DNA from 4 places in the Nocardia sp. NPDC058176 genome. Region 1 is predicted to be linked to each of the others. Evidence: riboswitches for the same ligand, from Rfam matches in the RefSeq annotation. Region 1 holds a riboswitch; each other region holds the start of a gene.

The links. A riboswitch is a leader RNA that binds a small molecule or an ion and turns the genes downstream of it on or off. The one in region 1 is predicted to bind S-adenosylmethionine.
Region 2: another riboswitch for S-adenosylmethionine. It lies ahead of ACFVVM_RS15540 (AfsA-related hotdog domain-containing protein); the one in region 1 lies ahead of ACFVVM_RS34030 (bifunctional o-acetylhomoserine/o-acetylserine sulfhydrylase).
Region 3: another riboswitch for S-adenosylmethionine. It lies ahead of ACFVVM_RS23245 (aminotransferase class V-fold PLP-dependent enzyme); the one in region 1 lies ahead of ACFVVM_RS34030 (bifunctional o-acetylhomoserine/o-acetylserine sulfhydrylase).
Region 4: another riboswitch for S-adenosylmethionine. It lies ahead of ACFVVM_RS27805 (amino acid ABC transporter permease); the one in region 1 lies ahead of ACFVVM_RS34030 (bifunctional o-acetylhomoserine/o-acetylserine sulfhydrylase).

Annotation. Positions count from the first base shown of each region.
Region 1 covers NZ_JBHVVA010000014.1:27,593-34,740, reverse strand. The annotation lists gene ACFVVM_RS34045 (MFS transporter) at 1-344, opposite strand, end outside; gene ACFVVM_RS34040 (hypothetical protein) at 478-1,278, opposite strand; gene ACFVVM_RS34035 (NADP-dependent isocitrate dehydrogenase) at 1,394-2,611, opposite strand; SAM riboswitch class IV at 2,894-3,004, shown strand; gene ACFVVM_RS34030 (bifunctional o-acetylhomoserine/o-acetylserine sulfhydrylase) at 3,087-4,403, shown strand; gene ACFVVM_RS34025 (homoserine O-acetyltransferase) at 4,445-5,545, shown strand; gene ACFVVM_RS34020 (TetR/AcrR family transcriptional regulator) at 5,559-6,203, opposite strand; gene ACFVVM_RS34015 (oxygenase MpaB family protein) at 6,361-7,148, shown strand, end outside.
Region 2 covers NZ_JBHVVA010000002.1:648,871-656,018, forward strand. The annotation lists gene ACFVVM_RS15520 (FMN-dependent NADH-azoreductase) at 1-283, shown strand, start outside; gene ACFVVM_RS15525 (MFS transporter) at 261-1,457, shown strand; gene ACFVVM_RS15530 (hypothetical protein) at 1,621-2,463, opposite strand; gene ACFVVM_RS15535 (HAD family hydrolase) at 2,457-3,173, opposite strand; gene ACFVVM_RS15540 (AfsA-related hotdog domain-containing protein) at 3,170-3,955, opposite strand; SAM riboswitch class IV at 3,972-4,085, opposite strand; gene ACFVVM_RS15545 (SRPBCC family protein) at 4,228-4,680, shown strand; gene ACFVVM_RS15550 (alpha/beta fold hydrolase) at 4,725-5,492, opposite strand; gene ACFVVM_RS15555 (DUF6585 family protein) at 5,714-6,514, shown strand; gene ACFVVM_RS15560 (hypothetical protein) at 6,526-6,885, opposite strand; gene ACFVVM_RS15565 (hypothetical protein) at 6,878-7,148, opposite strand, start outside.
Region 3 covers NZ_JBHVVA010000004.1:416,018-423,165, reverse strand. The annotation lists gene ACFVVM_RS23255 (Uma2 family endonuclease) at 1-86, shown strand, start outside; gene ACFVVM_RS23250 (excalibur calcium-binding domain-containing protein) at 186-728, opposite strand; gene ACFVVM_RS23245 (aminotransferase class V-fold PLP-dependent enzyme) at 983-2,299, opposite strand; SAM riboswitch class IV at 2,348-2,462, opposite strand; gene ACFVVM_RS23240 (MarR family winged helix-turn-helix transcriptional regulator) at 2,703-3,137, shown strand; gene ACFVVM_RS23235 (Pls/PosA family non-ribosomal peptide synthetase) at 3,294-7,148, shown strand, end outside.
Region 4 covers NZ_JBHVVA010000006.1:269,383-276,530, reverse strand. The annotation lists gene ACFVVM_RS27830 (phytoene desaturase family protein) at 1-405, shown strand, start outside; gene ACFVVM_RS27825 (carotenoid biosynthesis protein) at 492-1,298, shown strand; gene ACFVVM_RS27820 (LppM family (lipo)protein) at 1,536-2,282, shown strand; gene ACFVVM_RS27815 (glycosyltransferase) at 2,284-3,456, shown strand; gene ACFVVM_RS27810 (hypothetical protein) at 3,623-4,342, opposite strand; SAM riboswitch class I at 4,580-4,673, shown strand; gene ACFVVM_RS27805 (amino acid ABC transporter permease) at 4,684-5,679, shown strand; gene ACFVVM_RS27800 (amino acid ABC transporter ATP-binding protein) at 5,676-6,437, shown strand; gene ACFVVM_RS27795 (ABC transporter substrate-binding protein) at 6,469-7,148, shown strand, end outside.

The sequences.
Region 1 (7,148 bases):
AGCGTCGCGGCGGCAAGCGAGGCGACACCGAAATACGCGCCGTGCGGCAGACCGGACACGAACCGGGCCGCCACCAGCGTCCCGAAGGTCGGCGCGAGCACGGTGGCGGCATTGCCCACGGTGAACGCCGCCATCAACACGATCAACAGCTTCTTGCGCGGCACCCGCGCGCACAACGCGGCGATCAACGGCGCCCCGACCACCACGCCCAGCGCGTACGCCGACACCGCATGACCGGCCGAGGGCTCGGAGATGTCGAAGGCCCTCGCGATATCGGGCAGCAACCCCATGGTCACGAACTCGGTGGTACCGATCCCGAACCCGCCGAGCGCCAAGGCCAGCATCGCCGGGACATGCCAACCGGTACGTGGCGCCTCGACGGCGACGATGGAAGAACTCACGCCTCCATGCAACGACCGTTGCCCACCGTTCGCTACCCGAGAAGACCGTGAGCTACCCCACCCCGGCCCACCGCGATCACGCGCGGTCCGCTGTCGAGGACAGCCCGCCCCGCCGAATTCTGGCGACGGCGTCGCCGGTGCTCAGTTCGTGGCGGTGCTCGGGGTGGACGCGATAGTGGCAGATCAGATGGAACAGCAACGCCGGGTCGATGCGGTAGGTGGCGGCGTTGAGCCGGATCTCGCGCGCGGTGTGACCGCGCGAGCGCACCAGCCGGGTTCGGCGCACGGTGGTGAGCCGATGGGACACCACGATGACCTGGTAGTTGTTGTTGTCCGCACGCGGCCAGATGGAACCGATGTCGTCCCAACCGGTCGTCTGCTGGGCGTATCCGGCCTCCACCGCGATGCCGTCCGGGGCGAGGAGCAAGCCGTGCCGGTGCCGCAGCGCTCGCGCCGTCGTCCACGCCGCGTACCCGCCGAACACGCAGATGGCCAGCGCCAGCAGCAACACCAGGTAGTTCCACAGGTGGTGGAGCTCGGCATCCGGTTCCCACACGGTCATCCCGAGGAAGACGTAGCACGCCATCCACAGGGACCCACCGACGAGAAACGCCAGTGCCGGAAGCTGGGTCCGCCGAGGGGCGGGGACGAACAGCGCCGCACCACCCGGCGTCACGACACGGGCGATCGGCGGCAGCTTCCGCCGGCGCACCCGCCAGAACAACGGCAGCGCGAACATCATCAGCCCGAACACCATCGTGCTCGATCCCCAGAACACCACCCACAGCACGTCCGCGGCACCGATCGCGGTGACGCACCCGACCAGCGACACCCACGTCCCCAGCGCGCAGAACAGCGCGAGTGCGACAACGAGCACGTAGCGCGGCCGGTCCCGCCCGAACTCCGCGGGCCATGGCAGCAGGACCGTCTCCGATGAAGAAAGGGCGCCTGCACCGGTGGGTGCAGACGCCCTTCTTCTCACCGGCTTCGCCTCACTTGAGAGCGCGGGCCAGGTTGGCGTCCAGGGCGCCGAGGAACTCCTCGGTGCTCAGGTAGCCCTGATCCCCGCCGACGAGCAGCGCGAGATCCTTGGTCATCTGCCCACCCTCGACGGTCTTGATGACGACGTCTTCGAGCGCCTGCGCGAAGCCGATCACCTCGGGGGTGTTGTCCAGCTTGCCGCGGTGTTCCAGCCCTCGGGTCCAGGCGAAGATCGACGCGATCGGGTTGGTCGAGGTCGGCTTGCCCTGCTGGTGCTGGCGGAAGTGCCGGGTGACGGTGCCGTGCGCGGCCTCGGCCTCACAGGTGCGGCCGTCCGGGGTGAGCAGCACCGAGGTCATCAGGCCGAGCGAGCCGAAGCCCTGGGCCACGGTGTCGGACTGGACGTCGCCGTCGTAGTTCTTGCACGCCCAGACGTAGCCGCCCTCCCACTTCATGGAGGAGGCGACCATGTCGTCGATCAGGCGGTGCTCGTAGGTCAGGCCCGCCGCGTCGAACTCGGCCTTGAACTCGGCGTCGAAGACTTCCTGGAAGGTGTCCTTGAACATGCCGTCGTAGGCCTTGAGGATGGTGTTCTTGGTGGAGAGATACACCGGGTAGTTCTGCTGCAGGCCGTAGTTGAACGAGGCCCGCGCGAAGTCCACGATCGACTTCTTGAAGTTGTACATGCCCATGACGACGCCGCCGTCTTCGGGCATCTTCACGACCTCGTGCACGATCGGCTCGCTGCCGTCCTCCGGCGTGAAGGTCAGCGTGACGGTGCCCGCCTCGTAGACCTTGAAGTCGGTGGCACGGTACTGGTCGCCGAAGGCGTGACGGCCGATGATGATCGGCTTGGTCCAGCCGGGCACCAGGCGGGGCACGTTGGAGATGATGATCGGCGCGCGGAAGATGGTGCCACCCAGAATGTTTCGGATGGTGCCGTTGGGCGAGCGCCACATCTTCTTGAGGCCGAACTCCTTCACCCGATCTTCGTCCGGGGTGATGGTGGCGCACTTCACGCCGACGCCGTGCTTCTTGATGGCGTTCGCGGCGTCGACGGTGACCTGGTCGTCTGTCTTGTCGCGATACTCGATGCCGAGGTCGTAGTACTCGAGGTTCACGTCGAGATACGGATGGATCAGCTTGTCCTTGATGAACTGCCAGATGATCCGAGTCATCTCGTCGCCGTCGAGTTCTACGACGGTACCTTCAACCTTGATCTTGGACATGGATCTTCGTGTCCTCCTAGGATGGTGCCCTCATTGCACGGCCAGGCGAACACGCTTGTGAGCGGACCCCAGCTGTTCCAACAGACAACGTATATGCCCCGCGTTGTCTGCGGGACGTGTGGTGCAAACAAGACAAGCGTACTGCTGCCACCGACCTCACCGCGATGGGAGGGCCCGCTGTGCGGGACCGCGGCGGCAACACGCCGCGCGGGCCAGTGATCTTCTCGACGAAATCGGGGGAAATTTCCGCGCGGGCGAGATGTCCGGTTAACATGACGGCAAGGTCATGAGTACCAGCGCCAAGCCCCGGCTCGCTGGTCGGCAACCCTCCAGCTGCGGTGGGGTGCTCCGGGTGATGACCGGGCTCTCGAAGGTCGAGGGCAAGCGCGCATTCGAGGAGGCCACCATGTGTTGTTGTCCGTCGATCCGACCCATCTGACGAGATACCCGGCGAACAACCCCCTGGAGCACCGACATGTCCGACTCTGCCCTGCCCGAGAACTGGTCGTTCGAGACCAAGCAGGTCCACGCGGGCCAGGCCCCTGACGCAGCGACCAACGCGCGGGCCCTGCCGATCTACCAGACCACCTCCTACACCTTCCGCGACACCGACCACGCCGCCGCGCTGTTCGGTCTCGCCGAACCGGGCAACATCTACACCCGGATCATGAACCCCACCCAGGACGCGGTGGAGCAGCGCGTCGCCGCGCTCGAAGGCGGCGTCGCGGCGCTGCTGGTGGCCTCCGGCCAGGCCGCCGAGACCTTCGCGATCCTGAACCTGGCGGGCGCGGGCGACCACATCGTGTCCAGCCCGCACCTCTACGGCGGCACCTACAACCTGTTCCACTACTCGCTGCCCAAGCTCGGCATCGAGGTCTCCTTCGTGGAGGACCCCGACGACCTGGCGCAGTGGGAAGCCGCGATCCGGCCCAACACCAAGGCCTTCTACGGCGAGACCATCGCCAACCCGAGCAGCGCGGTCTTCGACATCCCCGGCATCGCCGGTGTCGCGCACGCCGCGGGCCTGCCGCTGATCGTCGACAACACCGTCGCGACCCCGTACCTGATCCAGCCGCTGGCCCACGGCGCCGACATCGTCGTGCACTCGGCCACCAAGTACCTGGGCGGCCACGGCGCCGCGGTGGCGGGCGTGATCGTCGACGGCGGCACCTTCGACTGGACCGTGCGCGACGCCGACGGCAAGCCCCGCTTCCCCGGCTTCACCGAGCCCGACCCCAGCTACCACGGCGCGGTCTTCGCCGACCTGGGCGCGCCCGCCTTCGCGCTCAAGGCCCGTGTGCAGCTGCTGCGCGACCTGGGCTCGGCGGTGTCGCCGTTCAACGCCTTCCTCATCGCCCAGGGCATCGAGACGCTGAGCCTGCGCGTCGAGCGGCACGTGGCCAATGCCGAGGTGGTCGCGAAGTTCGTCGCCGAGCAGCCGGGCGTCGACGTGGTGCACTACGCGGGCCTCGAGACCTCGCCCTGGCACGAGCGGGCCAAGCAGCTGGCGCCCAAGGGCGCGGGCGCGATCGTGGCCTTCGAGCTGGCCGGTGGCGTCGACGCGGGCAAGAAGTTCGTGGACGCGCTCAGCCTGCACAGCCATGTCGCTAACATCGGTGATGTGCGTTCCCTCGTGATTCACCCGGCGTCGACCACGCATTCGCAGTTGACGCCGGAAGAGCAGCTGGCCGCGGGCGTCAAGCCCGGCCTGGTCCGGCTCGCCGTCGGCATCGAGGGCATCGACGACATCCTGGCCGATCTGGCGGCCGGATTCGCGGCGGCGCGCACGTGACTGTGAGCACCGAATCGCCGATCGCCCGTCCCGGAACCGGAGTGGCCCTGCCGCCGCCGGACGGGCGACTCGGCGTGGTCGCCATCGGGGAGGTGGCGCTGGAGAACGGCGCCGTCGTCCCCGATGTGCGGCTGGCGGTGCAACGCTGGGGTGAGCTCTCGCCCACCCTGGACAATGTGGTGCTCGTCGAGCACGCCCTCACCGGCGACTCGCACGTCATCACCAGTGCCGACAACGACCAGCCCGGCTGGTGGGAGGGCATGATCGGCCCCGGCGCGCCGATCGACACCGACGAGTGGTGTGTGATCGCCACCAACGTGCTCGGCGGCTGCAAGGGCAGCACCGGGCCGTCCTCGATCGCGCCCGACGGCCGCCCGTGGGGTTCGCGTTTCCCCGAGCTGACCATTCGCGACCAGGTGACCGCCGAGGCACAGCTGCTCGACCTGATCGGGGTCGAGCGCCTGGCCTCGGTGGTCGGCGGCTCGATGGGCGGCATGCGGGTGCTCGAGTGGATGATCGACAAGCCGGAGCGGGTCGCGGCGGCGCTGGTACTCGCCGTCGGCGCGCGGGCCACCGCCGATCAGATCGGCACCCAGACCACCCAGATGGCCGTCATCACGGCCGACCCCGACTGGCAGGGCGGCGACTATCACGGCACCGGCCGCGCGCCGACGACCGGCATGGGCCTGGCCCGCCGCATCGCGCACCTGACCTACCGCACCGAGGGCGAACTCGACCACCGCTTCACCAATCGTCCCCAGGGCGACGAGGACCCGTGGCGGGGCGGCCGCTACGCGGTGCAGAGTTACCTCGAGCACCAGGCCGAGAAGCTGGTGAACCGCTTCGACCCGGCCACCTATGTGCTGCTCAGCGAGGCCATGAACCGCCACGACATCGGTCGCGACCGGGGTGGCGTCGCCGCCGCGCTGGCCTCGACGTCGGTGCCGTGCGTGGTGGGCGGCGTCGATTCCGATCGCCTCTACCCGCTGCACACCCAGGCCGAGCTGGCCGAGGGTCTGCCCGGCTGCGCCGGACTCGAGATCGTGCACTCGCGCGACGGGCACGACGGCTTCCTCACCGAGGCCGCCGCGGTGGCCAAGCTGCTCACCGAGACCATGCGCCTGGCGCGGGAGAACCGCTGAACCGCAGGGGTGTTCAGCGCTTGGCAGTGCCCGCCAGCAGGGTGACGATCGACCGCACGTAGTCCTGGAGCCGCTCACGCGGATACTCCTCGGGTTCGTTGACGGCCAGTCGCCCCAGCATCTCCGCGACGGTGAGCGTCGAGTTCGCCAGGAGTGCCGCGTCCATCGCCGACCAGCGCGGCAGCATCGCGATGCCCACGCGGACAAGGGATTCCGCGCGCGCGAGGATCTCGTCGCGGGAAGCGCGCAGCGCGGCACGGTATTCGTCGGGCGCGCTCGCCGGGGTGGCGAGGATGAGCCGCCAGCGGGTCGGATTCGCCAGTGCCACACCGACGAACGCTTCGACAGTGGCCAAGGCGGCCTCGATCGGATCGGTACCGGTCAGGTTCTCCGGCAGGGTGTCGGCGATCTGGGCGAGTCCGCGTTCGCTCTCGCGTTCCAGCAGCGCCTCGACCAGTTCGGCGCGGGTCTTGAACACCGTGTACAGCACGGGTTTTCCGACGCCTGCCTCCTGCGCGACCGCTTCCATGTTGAGCTCGTGCAGCTCCATCCGGCCGAGCACGGTGAACGCGGCGTCGAGCAGCTGGGCGCGACGCTCGTGCGGGGGCAGGCGCGGGGCGTAGCGACGGCGCGGCCGTTGCTCCTGCGTTGCGGTCACGCGCGCGCCTCCCTCCACTGTCCCGACGATACCGGGCCCGGATCGCGGCCCATCGCAGTAAATCCTACACAACCGTTGTATTCATTTCGATCCATTGCTACGGTTGCGTTGTATTCAACTGCGAGGTTCGCCTCAGCACTGCAAAGGAGCATGTGCCATGGCCTTCGACCCGACCACCCTGCGTCGTGACGACTACGGCTTCTTCGGACCGGATTCCCCCAGCTGGAAGGTGTGGGCGGCGCCGACCGCGCTGATCGGGTTCCAGCGCGCGGTCACCCTCGAACACTTCGACCCCTTCCTGACCGCCGCGGTCGCCGATTCCGACGGGATCTACAACAACCCGCGGACCCGCCTCGACCACACGCTGTCGTACTTCCTGCTGGTCGCGCTCGGCGACGGACGCACCGCCATCCAGGCCTCCGAACACCTGATGACCGTGCACGCCTCGATGACGGGCATCGAACCGATCAGCGGCAAGCGCTACAGCGCCAACAATCCCGATTCGCAGCTGTGGATCCACGTCACCGGCTGGCATTCGGTGCTCAAGGCCTACGAGATGTACGGGCCGGGCCCGCTGAGCCCCGCCGAAGAGGACCGGTACTGGGCCGAATGCGTGATCGCCGCCGAGCTGCAGACCTGCAAGCCCGCCGACGTCCCGCGCTCGCGTGAGGAGGTGCGCGCGTACTTCGAGCGGGTCCGCCCGCAGCTGTGCGCCTCCGAGCGCGCGGTGCGCGGCATGCACTACCTGCTGTGGACCCCGCCGAGCAAGGGTCTGCCGTTCGCGATCGGCAGCCGGCTGCTGTCCCTCGCCACGATCGCGACCCTGCCGATCTGGATGCGCGAACTCGGCCGCTTCGACCTGCCCCGGATCATCGGCCCCGGCGTCCGCCTGCCCGCCTCCGCCCTCGCCTGGTTCACCTCGCGCCGCGACAACCTGGGCCTGAT
Region 2 (7,148 bases), on a different contig from region 1:
CCAGCCGGGCTGGGCCTTCGGCTTCGATCCCGAGGTCGGCTACTCCGGGCTGCTCGAGGGCAAGCGCGCGGTCACCGTCTACACCAGTGGCGTGCACCAGCCGGGCGTGCCGATCCAGTTCGGCAACGACTTCGCCACCCCGTTCGTGCAGGACTGGCTGCGCTTCGTCGGCGTGAAGGACGTCGCCGAGATCCGGTTCGCGCCCACCGTGCTCACCGAGGATCCGCAGGTCGGGTTCGCGGCGGCGCAGGAGCGGGCCCGTGAGCTCGCCGCCGACTACTGAAGCGGCGGTGCGGGGGTGGGCGCCGACGGGGAGAACAGTCGCGACGATCTGTGCCGTAGGGATTCTCGTCGTCGGCCAGCTGTACGTGGTGCTGCCGGTGCTCGGCGACCTGGCCCAGGTGTGGGACACCTCCCGCGCCGCGGCGACCTGGACGACCACTGCCTTCGGGCTCGCCTACGGCGTCGGGTTTCTGGTGACCGGCCCGCTGTCGGACCAGTGGGGCCGCCGCCCGGTGATCGTGGGCGGCCTGGCGGCGACGGCCTTGTCCACCCTTGTGGTGATCGCGGCGCCGAGCCTGGGCACCGGCCTGGCCGCACGGGTGATCCAGGGCCTGACGGCTTCGTTCTTCGCGCCCGCCGCGTTCGCCTATCTCGCCGAACGCATCGCCCCGCAGCGGCGGGTCTTCGCACTCACCTGCCTGACCAGCTCGTTCCTCGGCGCGGGCGTGCTCGCGCAGGTGCTGGCCCAGCTCGTCGACGACGCGTTCGGCTGGCAGGCGGTGTTCGTGGCGGGCGCGGCGGGCTTCGCGCTCTCGGCACTGCTGCTGCACGTGGTACTCGAACCAGGACAGCGCGCGGGCACGACCGGCTCGGTGGGCGCGGTCTTCACCGCGTTCGCCGCGCTGCTGCGCGCCCCACGCCTGGCCCTGCTCTACGTCAGCTGCCTTGCCGTGCTCGGGTCCTTCGTCGGGATCTACACCGGCGTACAGCTCGCGCCGCCCGACGGCGTCGGCACCAGTAGCACCGCCCTGCTCGCCCTGCGCGCCAGCGCCATCCCCGCCATGATCGCCATCCCCCTCCTGGCCACCCGTCTGTCCACGATCAACCCCGAACTCCGCCTGATCACCGCCCTGTCGACAGCCGGCCTCGCCGCCGCCGTCACCGCCATCCCCCTCGGCGGAATCTGGGTCGCCACCTGGCTTTTCGTCTTCGTCGCCGCGATAGCGGTAGCCGCCCCGGCCGCCGTCCAAGCCATCGCCGCCCAAGCAGGCCAAGCCCGCGCCACCGCCACCGCCCTCTACACCTTCGCCCTCTTCCTCGGCGCCAGCGCGGGCCCTCAGTTGGCCAACCTGGTGGCCGACAACGGTTTCACCGCCGTAGCCCTCGCCATCGCCACCCTCGGATTCGCGGGGGCCGCCCTGGCCTTCGCCTCCACGAGGGTTCACAGCACCTGATGAGCTGGGCCGCCTCGATATCGTGGCGGCCCAGTTTCAACCAGCCGGTCAGGTTCTCGGCAGATCGGTGACCATTCGGACCGAAGGACATTCTAGGTATCTCACTGAGCAGACCTTGAACCCCCGGCGCCTGGGTGCGCCGGGGGTTCGGTCGTCATTGGGCTCAGGGGTGGGTGGTGAACTCCTCGAAGGTGGGGGTGGGGAGTTTGAGTTGGGCGTGGATGTCGCCGCCGAGGCCGAAGTGGCCGATGGCGCCGCCGTAGTTCTGCTGGTAGCTCTGCCAGAGGACGACGACGCTGATGACGCGGTTGGCGCCGGGGGTGGCGGGGTCGGGGAAGGGGTTGGGGAGGGTGGCCCGGTAGGTGGCGGTGCCGTCGGGGGCGGTGATGAAGACGTTGGGGACGCCGAGAGGTCCTGGGCGGGTGGGCGATTCGGGGTTCAGGTCGCCTTGCCGCAGGGACATGATCGTATAGAGGGAGTCGGGGATCAGGCCGGTGAACTCGAAGACGAAGTGGGCTGCTCGTTCGTCGTCGCTGAGCGAAACCTCCGCCGTGCCACGGGCTTCCAGCCACTTGCCGAGGGTGACCGGTTCGGTGAGTTTGCGGCCGTCCTCGGGGCGAAGGTCCGGGATGGGGACCTCGTGGAAGGGATAGCTCGGGCGGGTGACGGCGGCCGCGCCGGGGAGCTGATCCGGCGCGAAGACCATCGGATAGTTGTTGGCGGGCAAGGGAAGCGGCAGCGTGTGCAGTACGAGGTCGCGGTCTTCGGGAGACAGTTCCGCCGGCAGTTCGCGGACCACCCGGTAGGGCAGGTTCTCGCCGAACGGCGGCAGCGGGGTGTCGGCCGCGACGATCGCACTACCCCACCGCCGGGTCACCGAACCATCGGGAGCTTCCTCGTTCAGGAACCCGACGACGATGAAATCCCCTGCCGCGTCCACGATCTCGCTCGGCGGATACAGCGGACCCTGGGTGGTCGGGGTCAGCTCGTAGCGACGCTTCACCATACCGACGCCACCTTTCGGTCATCGGAGAACTCGTTGCCCTGCGCATCGCCGAGCCGATCACCGAGGTGGCGCCAGGTGCCGCTGCGCGCGGCCGCGACCAGCTTCGGGTCCTCGCCGCGATAGGCGGGCCGGGCGACCAACCACAGGAACGGCAGGTCGGTGCCGTGGTCGCCGTAGCCCCAGGTGTCGTTCGCGCTGATCCCGTGCTCGCGCAGGTACGCCACCACCGCCTCGCCCTTGGCCGCGCCGATCATCGGCCTGCGCACCTCACCGGTGAGCACGCCGTGCTCGTCGAGCAGCGGTTCGGTGGCGATGACGTGGTCGGCACCGACCGCCGCGGCGACCGGCGCGATCGCCGGGGCGAACGATCCCGACAGCAGGACCGTGCGCACCCCCGCGGCCTTGTGCTCGCGCAAGGCCCGCACGGCCTCGGCGTAGAACGCGGCCCCCTCGGCGACGAACTCGGCGAACCAGCGCTGCCCGGCCGCCTCGAGCGCGGCGTACTCGACGCCGCGATAGGCCCGGTAGTACTCGCGGTTGATCTCTTCGCGCGGGCCACCCGCACTCGCCCGCGCCTTGAGATCGTCGGTGATGCGCGCGTACTCGCTGCCGTCGTCACCGTTCTCGGCGAGCCAGAAGCGCAGGAAGGTGAACATGGACTTGACCGTGATCACGGTCTCGTCCACATCGAAGAACGCAGCTCCGCTCATGCCGAGGCCGCCAGGTACGCGTCGACCGCCTTGGCCGCCTTGGCCCGCTCGATCTGGGAGATCCGCTCGTTGGGCAGTGCGGCGAACTCGATGCGCGAGCTCGCGACCGGCTTGCCGAACTGGCGGACCTCGGTCTCGATCAGGAACTGCAACTTGCCCGGATCGTCCACCGAGACCGGCGTGAGCTGGGCGTGCAGGGTCGCGGGCAGCGGGAACAGGAAGGAACCGAATTTCAGGTCCACGTTGTTCCAGACGATGTAGAAGTGCTCCTGCGGCCTGCGGACGCCGTACTCGAGTTCGAACGCGGCGAGGAACAGCTGACGCACGGCCTCGATCACCACGATGCCCTGCACGTGCTCACCGGTCTGGTGGTCGAGCAGCAGTTCGTTGTCGCCGTCGAGGCGCAGGTCGGCGCGGAAGAGGTTCTCGTCCTCCCTGACCAGGCCCGCCAGCAGGACATTGGAGTCCTGATATTTGTGCACGTGGTGCCTGCGGGCCGGTTCGGCGATCTCGCCGACCACCCGCAACCGCGCCTGCGGTGCGTGAATGGCCGCCACGTGCTCGAGGTAGTCGAGATCGTGGCGGGTGATGCCCTGCCCCAGATGGACGGCCAGTTCCGCATCGGCCGCGTGGAACCGTCCGCTGCGTAGCAGCGCGACCAGGCCCGACACGGTATGCACCCGATCATCCTTGGAAATCCCGAGGAACCGGTCGGCGACCACGACGAAGGTCGTCGCGATCGTTTCCGGGGCACGGGTGGCGTCGAGTTGGACTACAGACATGGATAGACCCTCCAGAAAAGGACGCTTATGGCGGGATCGTCCCCGCCATCCGGTCGTCACCCGGAGCACCCCGCCGCCAATGGAGGGTTGCCGCCCAGCAAGCCGGGGCTCGATGCTGGAACTCGTGACCGTCCATCGAAACCTATTCGGGCGCAATAATTTTGACCAGAATTGCGACCATGGTGAAAAAATCCGACCAGGGGCGGAGGAAGGCCCGCTCACCAGTGCATATGCTGTGCGTGACCGACCGTCACACATTCCCGGAGGCAACGTTGCCGAAAAATCTCGAAGCCAGTATCGAAATCGCCGCGTCGCCGGCGCAGGTGTGGTCGGTGCTCACCGATCTGGGGCGGATCTCCGAGTTCAGTCCGACCACGCGGAAGATGATCGCACTCGGCGGCGTCCGGACCGGGACGTTCACCCTCAACATCAACAAGGACGGCTGGAAGATCTGGCCGACCACCTCGCGCATCGTGCGCTTCGAGCCGAACCAGGTGTTCGCGTTCCAGATGAACGAGAACCGCACCGTGTGGAGCTACGAACTCGAGCCCACCGCCACCGGCACCCGCGTCACCGAATCCCGCGTGGTCGCGCCCAAGGGCGTGCCCGCGCCGGTGCGCGGCATGATCAATGTCGCGCTCGGTGGTGAGCAGCAGTTCGAGGCGAACCTGGTCTCGGGCATGCGGGAAACGCTGGCCAGGGTGAAGGCCGCCGCCGAACGCTAGGACACTTCGCCCGCGAGCCCGCCGGATCCTTCCGGCGGGCTTCTTCAGTCGCGCAGGAACTCCCGCAGCACGGTGACGAATTCATCGGGCTGCTCGACCTGGGGCGCGTGCCCCGCATGCTCGACCAAGTGCGTGCGCGCGCCCGCCGCGGCGTATCTGGCCAGCGTCGAGACGTGATCGTAGAGGTGGTCGCGGCGGCCGTGCACGACAAGTACCGGAAGGTCGAGTTCGGCCACGCGGGCGTCGAGCGGATGGGCCGCGAGGTCGTCGGCCCGCGCGCCCGCGGTGTAGGCGAGGGCGGCCGGGACCGTGCCGCGAAAGTCACGCACCACCGAATCCGCGAGGCCGGGCGAGGATTCGTAGCGGAAACCCGGCGCGAACGAACTCCGCAGGCACAACCGGACCACCGGCGCCGGCGCCCACCGCTGGGCCAGGCGCACCGATGACGGGCGCACCACCCACTTCGCCGCCGCGGGAATCCGGGCCTGCCGGTAGTCCGGACCCTGGCCGACCACCACCGCGCGGGCCACGCGGTCCGAACTCGTGGCCAGCTCCAGCGCGATCTCGGCGCCGAAGGAATGGCCGACCACGGTCACCTCGGACACGGCGAGTTCGTCGAGCAGCTCCGCGACCGGGGCGGTCCTGGCCGACACGCCGAAATCGTCGCGCTGGTCGCGGACGTCCACCCGGATCACCCGGAAGTCACCGGACAGCCGCTCGGCGACAGCGGCGAACCAGTCGGGCGAGCCCGCGATACCGTGCACGAACACGATCGCCGGGCCCTCGCGCACACCTTCATCCACGAACAGCACGCGATCCAGCCTATCCGGGAGCGATGACATGGGCCGATGCCGCGCAGGGGTGCCGGAGGTGGCGCTCGCCGAGGACGGTCGCCGGTCGCGCCGGGGCACGGAGGGCGTTCCGGCCGGTCGTTGCCCGGATCTCCCCGCTCGAATCCCGGCATTGCAGTGGCGATATCCCCCCGGTTCGCATACGCTTCGCCGCGAATGAAAGACGCCTCATGGAGGGACGAGTGATCACTCCGAACAGGCCGGAGGACGCGACCGAAGCCCGGCACACCGTGCCACTGACCCAACTGATACACCTCATGGCGGAGTATCAGCACCTCGGCGCGCACCGTGACACCTTCCTCGCCACCCCGGCCGACGACACCTTCGTGCGCGGCTGCGGCATCGTCGCGGGCAGTATCGCCGTGATCGGCGTGATCTGCACCGCCGTCGGCGCCTGGCAGGGCGGCGTCTCGCTGCTCGCCATCGCCGCGCTGCCGGTCCTGCTCGCGTTCCGGCGCGGCATGATCAACCGGCAGAACCGGGCCGCGCGAATCGACCTGTTCGATCACGGTGTCACCGTGTATCGCTCCGGTCAGCGGGTCGCCGGATTCCGCTGGGACAGCACCGAAGTGCGCCAGGAGACCATTCCCTTCCACGACACCGTCGCGGTCACCTACCTGCTGCAGCTGAGCGGCCCCGGCGGCGTCGAGGCCACCATCGACGAAGAGGGTTTCGCCCGCGCCCGCGAATGGGCCCGCGCCATCCAATCCGCCGTCACCGCGACCCAGCTCCCCGCCGCCGTCGCCGCCATCGACAACGGCGACACCGTCACCTTCGGCGAACTGTCCCTCTCCCTCGACGCCCTCACCTTCCGCGCCGAATCCTTCCCCTGGGACAACATCCACCTCATCGACGCCCGCAGCGGCCACATCCGCATCAAAACCGCAGGCACCTGGCGCTCCCTCACCCCCGTGAGCACCATCCCCAACTTCTACATCTTCAACGAACTCGCCGAACGCCTCCGCCTCACCCCAGTGGGCTAGCGACCTCCGCCCTACCTTCGGCGGTCGGTCTGTTTCGGGTGACCGGTGCCGGCGTGGGTGATCCACAACGTGCGGTTCTCGTCATCGATCGCGTACCAGAGTCGACCGCCGCCGGTGACCTCGAACTGCCATTGCTCGCAATCGGATCCGTCGACCTTCACTCGGCTCAAGTCGTATTTCAGTGGATGCTGACGTGCTGGGTCGTCACGACAGCGCGGGTCGGTGGTTATCGCGATCCAGGCGCGGTCGGCGTTGGCCTGCGCCTGGCTCACCAGCTGCGTCCACCCTTTGGCTGCACGCAGGTCGACGGCACGAACGACCCACCCGGTCGGGCGGCGGACCTCATCACCTCGCCGCAGCGACTCAGGCATCCGCACCGCCGGGGCGTGGCAACACTGTCGAGTCCTCGGTGTCGAACGGTCCGCGCAGGCGGCGAGCCAACTCCGGGTCGGAGTAGATCTCCGCGGTCGACTGCCACTCCTTCAATGCCCGGGAAAAGGGTAGTAGGAGACCGGTTTCGGCTCCTGCGAGGAGGTGTTCGAGGAGCTCACGAATGCATTCGGGGCGGGCCTCCGCCGGAAGCCATGTCAGCCACGGGAGTTCCTCGGCGAATACTTCTTCGGCGAGCGGGCGA
Region 3 (7,148 bases), on a different contig from region 1:
GCTCCCACAGCCCCACCGCGATCGCGATCACCGACCCACTCGCCGTCACCATCACCTGGGACGCACTCGACGCGGACCTCGACTGAGCCGAACCGCCCGACGGCCACTCACGACGGCGCCGTGCTGGCCGGTTCGGCACGCGACGCCGCCGAAGGCGTGGTCGAGGAGCGCGAGTTGATCGAGCCCTATTCGCAGGCGACTCCGTCGCCATCGCGGTCGAGCCCGGAGCGATAGCCGGGTTCGCCCGCGTACAGCGGCGCGGCTCCGGCGGCGCGGGCCGCGGCGCAGTTCGGGTAGTAGGCACTGGGGGCGGGTGGGGGAACCTCGGCGACGCGTGGGGCGGGCACGGTTGTGGTCGGCGCGGGCAGGATGACCGGTGGCGGCGGTGGCGCGACGATGGTCGTGGTCGGTACCGGCGGGGCCAGCGGCGCTACCGGGAAGTCCTCGGTGGCGGTCGGTGTCACCTCGGCGGTCGGTGTCGGTTCGGCCGTCGGCGTGGCCGGGTCGGTGGAGGTGGTCGTCGGTGCCGATGTGGCAGTGACGGTTTCGACCAACGTGATCGTCGTGGTTTGGGCGACCGAGGACTCCTCTTCACCGACTCCGACGCCAACGAGGAGTCCGACCACACCGGCCGCGCCGATCCCGGCAACAACGGGCCAGCGCCGCTTCTTGTCCGGCTGCCGGGGCGGGCGAGCCCATGGATCGGGCGACTGAATCGGTCGAGTCACAATCTCCCCTTGAGTGGACGAGCAAGCTATAGGGGTTTGATCGCGACCGACCCGACGTGCGTTACCCATTCAGCATGGTTCTAAACCTGCAAATTCGCGACGGGCGAGCCCGAATCGTCAGGACATCGTGCCACTTGCCCGCTGAACGAACTCGACCGCCGAGAACACCTCTCAGCGGCCAAGATTCGTTTGGATCCACAGTGGCCCGGGGTCAGCCGACGCCGAACTCACGACGACGCCGAGGCCTCACCCGTTCAGCCGATCAGGCAGGGTGCCGCGCCCGCGGGCGAATCGGCGGTGAGGGGGCGGGTTTCGGGGGTCGGATTCCACAGACCGTCGGTGGTGGCGTACTCCCACGAGGGACCGGATTCGACAAACGTCGCGATGGCGCCGATCAACCGGTCCACATCGGCGGCGGTGGTGCCGAGGCCGATGCTGGCGCGCAGGGCGGCGTCGAGGCCGAGGCTCGCGAGCAGGGGGTGGGCGCAGAAGCGGCCGTCGCGGACGCCGATGGCGTGTTCGGCGGAGAGGTAGGCGGCGACCTTGCCGGGGGCGTGGTCGGTGACGGTGAAGGCGACGATCCCGACGGAATCGGCGCTGTCGGACCAGATGTTGACCAGCGAGACCCCGGGAATCGCGGTGAGCCCGTCGCGCAGGCGATCGGCCAGGAAGCGTTCGTGCTCGATGAGTTCGGCGGGATCGAACGCGGCCAGCGCGTCACAGGCGGCGGCGATGGCGGCCGCGCCGAGCACATTCGGCGATCCGGCCTCGTGCCGCTGCGGCGCGGGCGCCCATTCGACCTGCGCCACACCGACTTCGCGCACCGCACCACCGCCGGCCAGATGCGGCTCGCCCGCGTCCAGCCAGTCCCGTCGGCCGACGAGCACACCGGCGCCGAACGGCGCGTACAGCTTGTGCCCGGAGAAGGCGAGGTAGTCGATGCCGGTCTCGCGCAGGGAGATCCGGCGATGCGGCGCCAGCTGGGCGGCGTCGACGAGGATCCGCGCACCGCACAGGTGGGCGATGGTGGCCAGGCGCTCCAGCGGCAGCACCTCACCGGTGACATTGGACGCCCCGGTGATCGCGAGCAGCGCGGCGGGCTTGCTGCACAGTTCGGCGACGACCCGCCGGATCGTCTCCTCGACGGTGTCGGCGGCCTCGACGACGCGGCGCCCGTGCGCGGTCCACGGCAGGAAGTTGGCGTGGTGCTCGATGTCGAGGACCACGGTCTCCCCCGGCACGCATCCGGCCAGCAGGTTCAGCGAGTCGGTGGTGTTGCGGGTGAACACGACGACCTGGTCGTCGGCGGCGTCGAGGAACCGGGCGACGGCGCCGCGCGAGGCCTCGTAGCACTCGGTGGAGATCCGCGAGGCGTAGCCGGCGCCGCGGTGCACGCTGGCGTAGTACGGCAGCAGCTGCGAGATCCGGTCGGTGACCTGCCGCAACGCGGGTGCGCTCGCGGCATAGTCGAAGTTGGCGTAGGTGCTGGTGCCGCCCTGCACGAGCGGAACCTGGAGGTCGGCGCCGGAGACGGTCGCCAGGGCACAGGTGGGGTCGATCACAGCAGTCATCAGGAGTATCCCGTCGGCTCAGGGACTCGTTCCCGAAATGGGTGCAAGAGTCCGCGCTTGCCGCGCCCACAGCGGACGGCGGCCTGGTCGTCACCCGGAGCACCCCACCGCGGAGGAGGGTTGCCGACCAGCTAGCCGGGGCTTGTCGCTGGTACTCGTGACCTGCATCGAGAGTGACAGACGAGCGCCGAGGATGTCAACCACCTTTCGGCGAGCCGGAACCGACCGCCCGGAATCCCTTGCACCGCAACATCTTCTGGCGAACACACCGCACGTGACGGTGCGCACCCGGCCGGATTGCCACCGAATTGCCCCTCTACCACATCCACCGAAACAGTCGACACTCCCGATCATGGACATCCCAAATGATTGATTTCCCCCACTATTTGCTAGGGTGGCCGACATGTCCACGAACACGAACTCCGTCCGCGGCCTGCCGCGCTACCCGGTGTACGCGCTCGGACGGCTCACCAAGGCACTGCACGCCGAGATCGGCATCCCACTGCGCGATCACTGGGTACTCACCTTCATCGCGGAGAACGCCGACCTCACCCAGAAGAAGGTGGGCGACGCGCTCGGCATCGACCGCAGCGAAGTGGTCCGCCTCATCGACGCGCTCGAGCGCGCCGACCTGGTCGAACGCACCCGCGACGGCAAGGACCGGCGCAAGTACCGGCTGCGGATCACCGAGGCCGGACGCAAGCAGTGCAAGCGCACCGACAAGATCATCGCCGAGGCCACCGCCCGCGTCCTGGCGCCACTGGACGCCGACGAGCAGGCCGCCCTGCACCGGCTGGCCCGCACCGCACTCGACGAGCCGCCGCCCGCGGCGTCGTGATCCCGCGACGACGCCCGCCCGCGGTTGCCGTGGGCCACACCATCCGGCGAGTACCGTTGGCATCCGGTGACCATCCCGTTTGCCCCCTGGTAACCCGGCCGTGAAACAACAGACACCACCGATGGGGGTCAACCGATGAGAGGTGGACCGATCGCCATGCTCGAGCCACGCACCGAGGCCGCGACGGGGACGTTGCGCGATCCGCTGCTGCGCGCCGACCTCGCCGCACCGCCGCGCACCCTGGTCGACATCCTGACCAGCACCGCACTCGCCCATCCCGACGCGCCTGCCATCGACGACGGCACGGTCGTGCTCAGCTACCTGGAACTGATCGCCGCGATCGAGTCCAGGATGACCGAGCTGACCGCGGCGGGCGTTCGCCCCGGCGACCGGGTCGGCGTGCGGATGCCCTCCGGCAGCGCCGCGCTCTACGTGACGATCCTGGCCGTGCTCTACTGCGGCGCCGCCTATGTCCCCGTCGACGCCGACGACCCGGAGGAACGGGCCAAACTGGTCTTCGGCGAGGCGCGAGTGAGCGCGATCGCCACCGGCGACGGCATCGAGTCGGCCACCGCCGCGGCGGGCCGCACCGACGTCTCGGACTGGAACACCCTGCCCACCCCCGCCGACGACGCCTGGATCATCTTCACCTCCGGCTCCACCGGTACCCCGAAAGGCGTTGCGGTCACCCATCGCAACGCCGCCGCCTTCGTCGACGCCGAGGCCCGGCTGTTCCTCCAGCGCGCCCCGATCGGCCCCGGCGACCGTGTGCTCGCCGGTCTCTCGGTGGCCTTCGACGCCTCCTGCGAGGAGATGTGGCTGGCCTGGCGGCACGGCGCCTGCCTGGTCCCCGCCCCGCGTGACCTGGTCCGCACCGGCGCCGACCTGGGCCCCTGGCTGATGCGCCGCGAGATCAGCATCGTCTCCACCGTGCCGACCCTGGCCGCGACCTGGCCCGCCGAGGCGCTGGAGTCGGTGCGGCTGTTGATCTTCGGCGGCGAGGCGGTGCCGCCGGAGCTGGCCGAACGTCTCGCGGGCGGCGTCGAGCGCGAGGTGTGGAACACCTACGGCCCCACCGAGGCCACCGTCGTCGCCTGCGCCGCGCTGCTCGACGGCGGGATGCCGATCCGGATCGGCCTGCCGCTGGACGGCTGGGATCTCACCGTCGTCGACCCGCAGGGCAATCCCGTGCCCGAGGGCGAGTCGGGTGAACTCGTGATCGGCGGCGTCGGCCTGGCCCGCTACCTCGATCCGGCCAAGGACGCCGAGAAGTACGCCCCGCTGCCCTCGCTGGGCTGGGAACGCGCCTACCGCAGTGGCGATCTGGTGCGCAACGACCGCGAGGGCCTGATCTTCCTCGGCCGCGCCGACGACCAGATCAAGATCGGCGGCCGCCGCATCGAACTCGGCGAGCTCGACAACGCCCTGCAGCACCTTCCCGGCATCAGCGGCGCGGCCGCCGCGATCCGGACCACCAAGGCGGGCAACAAGATCCTGGTCGGCTACCTCACCGGCGCCGGACCCGATTTCGACGTGAAGAAGGCCAGAGAGATTCTGGCCGAACAACTTCCGGCCCCGCTGGTGCCGCGCCTGGCGATCGTCGCCGACCTGCCGACCCGCACCTCCGGCAAGGTCGACCGCGACGCGCTGCCCTGGCCGCTGCCGAGCACCGAGGAGACATCCGACTCCGGTCTCGGCGGCACCGCGGCCTGGGTGGCCGGGCTCTGGGACGCCATCCTCGGCGCCGAGGCCACCGATCTGAGCGCCGACTTCTTCGATCTCGGCGGCGGCTCGCTGGCCGCGGCCCAGCTGGTCGGCGCGCTGCGCGAACGGTTCCCGCACGTCACGGTTGCCGATCTCTACGATCACCCCCGGCTCGGCTCGCTGGTCGAGCTGCTCGACGGCAGCGCGCCGGTCGCGGCCGTCGACAAACGCGTGGTCGCCCCGACTCCCCGCCGCGCCCAGCTCGCCCAGGTCCTGGCCACGATCCCGCTGACCACCCTGACCGGCCTGCAATGGGTCACCTGGCTGACCGTGGTCTCCGGCATCGCCGCCTGGTCGGGTTCGCTGCCGTGGCTGCCCCGCCTGTCGTGGTGGTGGATCGTGCTGGCCTTCGTCCTGTTCATCTCGCCGATCGGCCGGATGACGCTGTGCGTGGCAGGCGCTCGCATCCTGCTGGCCGGGCTACGGCCGGGTTCGTATCCACGCGGCTCCTGGGTCCACCTCAGATTGTGGGCCGCGGTCCGCCTGTCCGAGGCCAGCGGCGCCGAAAGCCTGTCCGGCGCACCGCTGATGGTCCCGTTCGCCCGCGCGCTGGGCGCCAAGATCGGCAAGGGCGTCGACCTGCACACCCTGCCCCCGGTCACCGGCATGCTCGAACTCGGCGACGGCGCCAGCGTGGAACCCGAGGTCGACCTGTCGGGCTACTGGGTCGACGGCGACATCGTGCACATCGGCGGCATCACCATCGGCGAGGGCGCGGTGATCGGCGCCCGCTCGATCCTGCTGCCCGGCACCAAGATCGGCAAGAAGGCCGAGATCGCCCCCGGTTCGGCCGTCTCGGGCAAGGTCAAGGGCGAACAGGAATGGGCGGGCTCCCCGGCCGCGAAGACCGGTAAGGCGCCGCGCCGCTGGCCCGACCACACCCCCGAACGCGCCAGGCACTGGCTGGTGGTCTTCGGCATCTCGTCGATGGCACTTGCCGCGATGCCCGTGCTCGGCCTCGCCGTGGGCGGCACCTTCATCGCCTGGTGGGTCCGCGAGGAGACCACCATCGGCGCCGCCGCCCTGCGCGGGTTCGCCATCCTCCCGGTCGCGACCCTGCTCAGCCTCGGTGTCTACGCGGCCGCCACCGTGATCGCGGTCCGCCTGCTCGGCATCGGCCTGCGCGAGGGCTACCACCCCGTGCGCAGCCGCACCGGCTGGCAGGTGTGGGCCACCGAACGCCTGCTCGACTCCGCGCGCACCTTCCTGTTCCCGCTCTACGCCAGCCTGCTCACCCCGCTGTGGCTGCGCCTGCTCGGCGCCCGGATCGGCAAGAACGTCGAAGCCTCGACGGTGCTGCTGCTGCCCAAGTTCACCGTGGTCGCCGACGGCGCGTTTCTGGCCGACGACACCATGATCGGCAGCTACGAACTCGGCGGCGGCTGGCTGCGCATCGGCGAGGCCAAGGTCGGCAAGCGCGCCTTCCTCGGCAACTCCGGCATGACCGCGCCCGGCCGGCGGGTGCCCAAGAACGGCCTCGTCGCGGTGCTCTCGGCCGCGCCGATCAAGTCCAAGGCGGGCTCGTCGTGGCTGGGCAGCCCGCCGGTGCGCCTGCGCCGCGACACCGACTCCTCCGACACCGCGCGCACTTTCGATCCGCCGCTGCGGTTGAAGCTGGCCCGCGCCGTCGTCGAGACCTGCCGGCTGATCCCGGTGATGATCACCTTCGCCATCGGCCTCGGCGTGCTGTTCGTGCTCGCCCTGATCGCCCAGCACACCGATTACCTTGTCGCCGCGCTGGTTTCGGGCGTGGTGCTGATGGCCGCCGGTGCGGTCGCCGGGGCGATCGCGGTCGCCGCGAAGTGGTTGATCGTCGGCCGGATCAAGGCCGTGGAGCATCCGCTGTGGAGCTCGTTCGTGTGGCGCAACGAGGTCTCCGACGCCTTCGTCGAGACCGTCGCGGCGCCCTGGTTCGCCCGCGCCGCCACGGGTACTCCCGTGATGAACCTGTGGCTTCGCGGACTCGGTGCCAAGATCGGCCGCGGGGTATGGTGCGAGTCCTATTGGCTACCGGAGGCGGACCTGGTGACACTCGGTGACGGCGCGACCGTGGAACGCGGCTGCGTGGTGCAGACCCACCTCTTCCACGACCGGATCATGTCCATGGACACCGTGACCCTCGACGCGGGCGCCACCCTCGGCCCGCACTGCGTCGCCCTGCCCGCCGCCCATATCGGCGCGGGCGCCACCATCGGACCCGCGTCGCTGGTGATGCGCGGCGATGTGGTCCCGCCGTCGACGCGCTGG
Region 4 (7,148 bases), on a different contig from region 1:
TCGCTGTGGGCGCAGTGGCACCCCTATGAAATGGCCGACGGCGACTGGGCCGACCACGCCGAATCCGAAGCGGACCGGATCATCGCCGAGGTCGAGCGATACGCACCGGGATTCACCGCCTCGGTCCGGCAGCGTTTCGTCCAGACCCCGGTCGACCTCGAACGCGAGATGGGCCTGCGCGGCGGCAATGTGATGCACGTCGAGATGTCCCTCGACCAGATGATGCTGTGGCGCCCCCTGCCCGAACTGTCCGGCCAGCGCGTCCCCGGCGCCCCCGGCCTCTACCTCACCGGCGCCTCCACCCACCCCGGTGGCGGCGTCTCCGGCGCCAGCGGCCGCAGCGCGGCCCGCCTGGTCCTCACCGACCAGCGGAAACGTCGATTCCCCCTGCCGCGCAGACGATGACGACCGACCCGAACCCCCACCCCGGCGGCTCATCGCAGCCGCCACGGCTGCCTGACCTCGCAGAGGCGATTCGGGCGTGGCGGCGAGTGGAGCCGTGGCGGGTTGTGCCCGCGGGTGCGGCGATTCTGCTGGTGCTGGTGCAGATCACGTACCCGCTGAGCGCGGGGGTGGGTCGCGATCGGATCAGTGTCGCGGTGGTGGTGCTGTCGGCGGCGACGGCACTGCTGCATGCGGTGACGACTCGGGGCTGGGTGTGGGCGGGCGGGTTCTTCGCGGTGGTGTCCGGGGTCGGGCTGGGTGCCGAGATGGTGGGGACGGCCACGGGATTTCCGTTCGGGGCCTATACGTACGCGGTGGATCGGCTCGGGCCCGCGTTCGCGGAGGTTCCGCTGGTGATCCCGCTGGCCTGGACGGGTGGGCTGTATCCGATCTGGGTCGTCGCGGGACTGCTGACGGGTTCGGCGGTGCGGCGGGCGGGATTGCTGGTCGTCGGTGCCGTGGGCTGGGATCTGTTCCTCGATCCGCAGATGGTGGCCGACGGGCAGTGGAGCTGGGCGGTCACCGGCGCCGGACTGCCCGGCCTGCCACAGATCCCGTACACGAACTACCTCGGCTGGGCCCTGGTCTCGGCGCTCATGGCGCTGCTGCTCACCGTGCTGGACAGAGCGCTCCCCCCGGCACACGATCCCTCGGTGGCCGTTCCGGTCGCCGTCTTCCTGTGGACCTGGCTCGGCTCCACCCTCGCCCACGCCGTCTTCCTCGACCTCCCCGCCTCCGCTGCCTGGGGTTTCGTCGGCCTCGCCCTCCTCGGCATCCCACTACTCCTGCGCGCACGTCCCCTCGCGACACCGGCTGGTGACCCCAGATCGCGCGCGTGCGAGTTGGACCTTTGATCACCAGGCACTCAGGTGGGTATCGGCCGAGAAGTGCCCGCCACCAGGGCCTGGTGAGCAACCGTCCAGGTCGGTGTGACAACCGGGGAGATCGGTGGTGACGCGCCGATCGGTCGCCGGATCGGGGGCGAATGGCCTGTTCGAGGTGGGTCGGGACGGGTAGGTGGGCCCGTCGGGTGGGTTCTCGGGCCGGGGCCTGGCACGATGTCAACCGTGCAGCCGAGTCCCGTCGCCGACATGCCCACTCCCTCCTCGCGTCGCCGTGCGCCCGGGCGGCGACTCGCGGCCGTCGCCGTGCTGCTGGCACTGCTGGTGCCCGCGCTGACCGGGTGCCTGCGCGTCCAGGTGTCGATGGGCGTGTCGTCCAACGACCGGGTGTCGGGGCGGATCGTGGCCGCGGTGGTGCCGACCGGGCCCGAGGACAAGGGCCCGCAGCTGAAGGCGCCCGATCAGCTGGCGGCCAAGGTCCGGGTCGAGACGTACAACCAGGACGGGTACCTCGGCACCCAGGTGTTCTTCGATGATCTGTCCTTCGGCGAGGTCGGCCAGCTCGGCAGCCTGTCGGATCAGACGCAGGGCATGTTCACCCTCGAGTTCCAGCGCTCCGGCGATCTGGTGAGCCTGACCGGGCGCGTCGACCTGGAGTCGGTGCCGCCGAACGGGTCCGATGTGCAGTTCTCCATCGCGTTCCCGGCCCGCGTCGCCACCACCAACGGCACCCGTGAGGGCGACAACACCGTGCTGTGGAAGCTGCCGGCCGGGGAGAGCTCGACCCTGCGCGCCGAGGTCAAGTACGCGGACCCGAACACCCGCTCGTTCGCGGGCTGGGCGGGCATCGTCGGCGGTATCACTCTGGCGGTGGCCGCGTTGGTCGCCGGGCTGGCCTTCCGCGACCGCAATCCCGGCCCGCCGAACGCGCCGCGCGGCGGATTCTCCCCCTCGGAGATGTGGCGCGAGATCACCAGTCGCAGGCTGGGCCGTTGACATGGGCGCGGCCGGGCGCTACCTGACCTGGGCCGGCACCGGTCTGGCCGCGCTCGGCGCGACCACCGCCGCCTACAACCTGGTCACCCTGCGCACCCTGCCGCGCCAGGTGTCCGGCGTGATCGAGCCGGTCACCGTATGTGTACCCGCCCGCGACGAAGCCGAGCGACTGCCCGACCTCATCGCCGACCTGCGCGCCCAGACCGGGGTGCCGCGCCTGCGGGTGCTGATCCTCGACGACGCCTCCACCGACGGCACCTACGAAGCCGCACTGGCCGCGATCGGCGGCGACGACCGCTTCACCGTGCTGCGCTCGGCCGCCCACCCGGCCCCGGGCTGGACCGGCAAGGCCGCCGCGTGTGCGCGTCTGGCCGCCCGAACCGATGACGCGGCACTGGTTTTCGTCGACGCCGATGTACGACTGACCCCGCAAGCGATCGCCGCGGCCGTCACCGAGCTGCGCAAACGCGAGGCCGGGGTGGTGTCGGCGTGGCCCGTGCAGGAGGCGGGCTCGGTCACCGAAGCCCTGGTCCAGCCACTGCTGGCCTGGTCGTGGGCCTCGACCCTGCCGCTGGGTCCCGCCAATCACAGCCTGCGCCCGTCCACCGCGGTGGCGTGCGGACAGTTCCTCGCCGTCGACGCCGAGGCCTACCGGGCCGCCGGTGGGCACGGCGCGGTCGCGGCCAGCGCCACCGAGGACCTCGATCTGGCCAGGGCCGTCCGCCGGGCGGGACATCGCACGGCACTGGTGACCGCGGGCCCCTCGGCCCGCACCCGGATGTACACCGGCGCCACCGAACTCACCGACGGCTACACGCGCTGGCTGTGGTCGGCCTACGGCGGTCGACTCGACGCGGGCGCGGCCGTCGGCCTGTTCGTCGCCCTCGCCTACTGGATTCCCCCGCTGGCCGCGATCCTCGGCCGCGGCCGCACCCGCCGCGCCGGCCTGCTCGGCTACCTCGCCGCCGTCACCGGCCGAATCCTCGCCCGCAGCACCGAGACCCGCAGCTCCCCCACCCGCGCCGACCTCACTTCGGCCCTGGCCCACCCGATCGGCGTCGGCCACTACCTCACCTTGTGGGTGCGCTCCCACCACCGCCACCGCACCGGCCGCCTCCGCTGGAAGCAACGCCCCTTGGTCACCCCCGACCGCCGCACGGCCAAACACGCCTGAGCTGCCCCACCGAAGCCGCCCCGCGCTGACGCTGCGGCCTGGACCGTTGATCGCCAGGCACTGGTGGCGGCTTCTTCTCGGCCGATGCCCACCTGGACGCCTGGTGATCAACGGTCCAACGCCGTCAGGGCGATCGAGGCTGCACGGTGGGTGCGTCGACTCGCGGTCAGGGGACTTCGGTGATGCCGATGGTCGGGAAGAAGAAGCAGGAGCGGCCCGCGTTGTCGGCGGTGCCGAAGACGGCGGCCAGGACGGTGCCGCGGCCGGTGTCGACGGGGACCGCGCGGACGCCGCCGACCGGGATGGCGGCGAAGAGGAAGTCGCGGATGGCGGCCTCGGCGAGCGGGCGCAGTTCGACGGGCACCTCGGGCGGGACCATGGCGCCGACGATGTCGGCGATCGGGCCCATCGAGGCCATGCCGCCGCGGCCGCTGCTGAGGTTGAGCCAGGCCACCTGCATGCCCGCGGTCTCGGTGGCGGGGGTGTCGGCGGCCATGCCGTAGGGCAGGAAGGTGAACAGGGTCTGCCCTGATTTCACGGCGGTGAGGTCGAGGCCGGGGATCGGCAGGGTGTTGGCAGGCCAGGGGCCGGGTACCGCGCCCGCGACGGCGGGGACGATGCCGAGGCCGTCACCGGAGCAGTTCAGGGCCGCCGTGGGGTACAGGAACGGCTCGACACCCAACGCTTTCAGCGTGTCGACCACAGTCTGGTAGGCGGCGAGCAGGTCACCGGGACCGGCGGCGGGTGTCGTCGGCGCGTCCCTGGTGACCGCGGGCGTCGTGACCGTGGCGGCGGGCTCGGCGGCCGCGGGCGGCACGGCCAGCAACAGCGCGGCGGCGCAGGCCGTCAGCGAGGTCAGTGCGGTGGAACGACGCGACACGATCACGGCGCAACTCCTCATCGTCGACACTCAGAAGGCCGACGGTACTCCGGAAAAGCGCAGATCCAGCCGATGAACACGGCGTGGCGGGCACACGTGTTCGGCCCGGTCCCCACCCTGTCGCCGCGAAGTATGCACCGTGCGAACCGCGCGCCCAAGCTCTGCGCTCACGCTGACTTTTACCGTTGTGAACGATCCCGCCTGTGCCACATGCTGGTTCAGCTCGGGTCAGCAGCCCGAGCACAACCATCCAGAGCGACCGAGAGACCTGGCTCGACGACGTCGCAGCAACCCGCCCGTTTCCGGGTGTGGGTGCTTCTGCCGGGTTCGATGGAGGAGATCTACCCATGACCGCGTCTGCCGTTTCCGGCGCCGCGAACCCCGCGCGCCCCGAGCAGGCGAGTGTTTCGCCCGAAGGACCCGACGAATCCGGGCTGCCCCGCATCGCCGGAGCCTGGCATCCGTGGCGCTGGGTGGTCGGCGCGATCGCGCTGATCCTGGTGGCGCAGTTCGCCCACGGACTGATCACCAATCCCGGCTGGGACTGGGGCACGTTCGCGCAGTACTTCACGGCACCCTCGGTGCTGGCCGCCCTGCAGGTGACACTCGAACTGACCCTGTGGGGCACGGTGCTCGGCTTCGCGCTCGGCACACTCCTGGCGATCGGCCGGGTGTCGAACAATCCGGTGCTGCGGGTGATCGCCTGGACCTACATCTGGGCGTTCCGCTCGATCCCGCTGATCGTGCAGCTGCTGTTCTGGTTCAACATCGCCTACCTGTATCAGCGGCTGTCGGTGGGCATCCCGTTCGGCCCGGCCTTCTTCGACTTCGAGGTCAACGGCGTGATCAGCGGGTTCACCGCCGCGGTGATCGGGCTGGCGCTGCACCAGGCGGCCTATTCGGCCGAGCTGATCCGGGCCGGACTGCTCGCTGTCGACCAGGGTCAGCTCGACGCGGCCGCCGCGCTCGGCATCCCGAAGTGGCGCCAGTTCCGCACGGTGGTGTTGCCGCAGGCGATGCGCTCGATCCTGCCGAACGCGGCCAACGAGGTGATCGGGCTGTTCAAGGGCACCTCGATCGTGTCGGTGATGGCGATCGCGGAGCTGTTCTACCAGGTGCAGGTGGTCTTCGGCCGCAACGGCCGGGTGGTGCCGCTGCTGATGGTGGCCACCGTCTGGTACATCGTGCTCACCACGATCCTGTCGATCGTCCAGTACTACATCGAACGGCACTACGCCAAGGGCGCGCAGCGTCAGCTGCCGCCGACACCGTGGCAGCGGGTCCGCGCCAAGGTCACCGAGATCGCCGCGCACACCGCGCCTCCCCGAGGAGCCACCCGATGACCGCCGCGGTGCAGGCCAGGGGCATTCGCAAGTCCTACAACGGCACCGAGGTGCTGCGCGGGGTCGACCTCGCGGTGCGCGCCGGTGAGGTGGTGGCGCTGATCGGGCCGTCCGGCTCGGGCAAGTCCACGCTGCTGCGGGTGCTCAACCATCTGGAGGCCCAGGACGCGGGCACCGTGCACATCGACGGCGAGCTGATCGGTTACCGGCAGCGCGGCAACGTCCTGCGCCCGCTGCCCGACCACGCCGTGCGCGCCCAGCGCAGCCACATCGGGTTCGTGTTCCAGCAGTTCAACCTGTTCCCGAATCTGACCGTGCTCGACAACATCGTGCTCGCGCCCGTCTCGGCCCAGCGGCGCAAGCGCGCCGAGGTGGTCGCCGAGGCCGAGAAGCTGCTGGCCCGGGTCGGCCTGGCCGATTACGCCGACGCCTATCCGCGCAGGCTGTCGGGCGGTCAGCAGCAGCGCGTGGCCATCGCGCGGGCGCTGGCGCTGAAACCGCGACTGATCCTGTTCGACGAGCCGACCTCGGCGCTGGATCCGGAACTGGTCGGCGAGGTCCTCGCCGTCATCCGCGATCTCGCGCACGGCGGCACCGCGCTGGTGATCGTCACCCACGAGATCGGTTTCGCCCGCGAGGTCGCCGACACGGTCGTGTTCCTCGACGAGGGCGTGATCGTCGAACGCGGCGACGCCGCCACCGTCCTCGACCACCCCGAACACCCGCGCACGCAGGCGTTCCTGTCCCGCGTCCGCTGAACATCCCTTCCACGAACAGGTTTCGACACTGATGAAGCTCTCCACCCTGATCGGCATCGTCGCGGCGGCCACGCTGTTGACGGCAGGCTGCACCGCCGAGCCCGAATCGGCCACCACCGTGCAGGCCGGCGAGACCACCTACGACCTCTCCCCCGCCCAGGAGGCCAGGCTGCGGGTGGACAAGGTCGACGCCATCGCCGCCCAGGTGCCGCAGGCCATCCGCGACCGCGGCACCCTCGTCGTGACCGGTCCCGCCGGTTCCGTGCCGCCGCTGCGGTTCTACGCCACCGACGACCGCACCGTCGTCGGCTCCGAGGTCGACTTCGCCACCCTGGTGGCCGACATCCTCGGCCTGAAGCTCGACATCCAGGTGGCCGACTGGTCGCAGAACTTCGTGCGGGTGGATTCCGGTGAGGTGGACGCGTTCATCTCCAACGTGACCGTCACCGAGGAGCGCAAGGAGAAGTACGACTTCGCCACCTACCGCACCGACACCGTCGCGCTCGAGGTGCACAAGGACAGCGACCTGACCTACACCGACCGCAAATCCCTGGCGGGTCAGCGCATCGGCATCGGCGCGGGCACCAACCAGGAGCAGCTGCTGGTGAGCTGGAACGAGCAGAACGTCGCCGAGGGCCTGGCCCCGATCGACATCGCCTACTACCAGCAGTCCACCGACTACTACCTGGCGCTGGCCTCCAGGCGCATCGA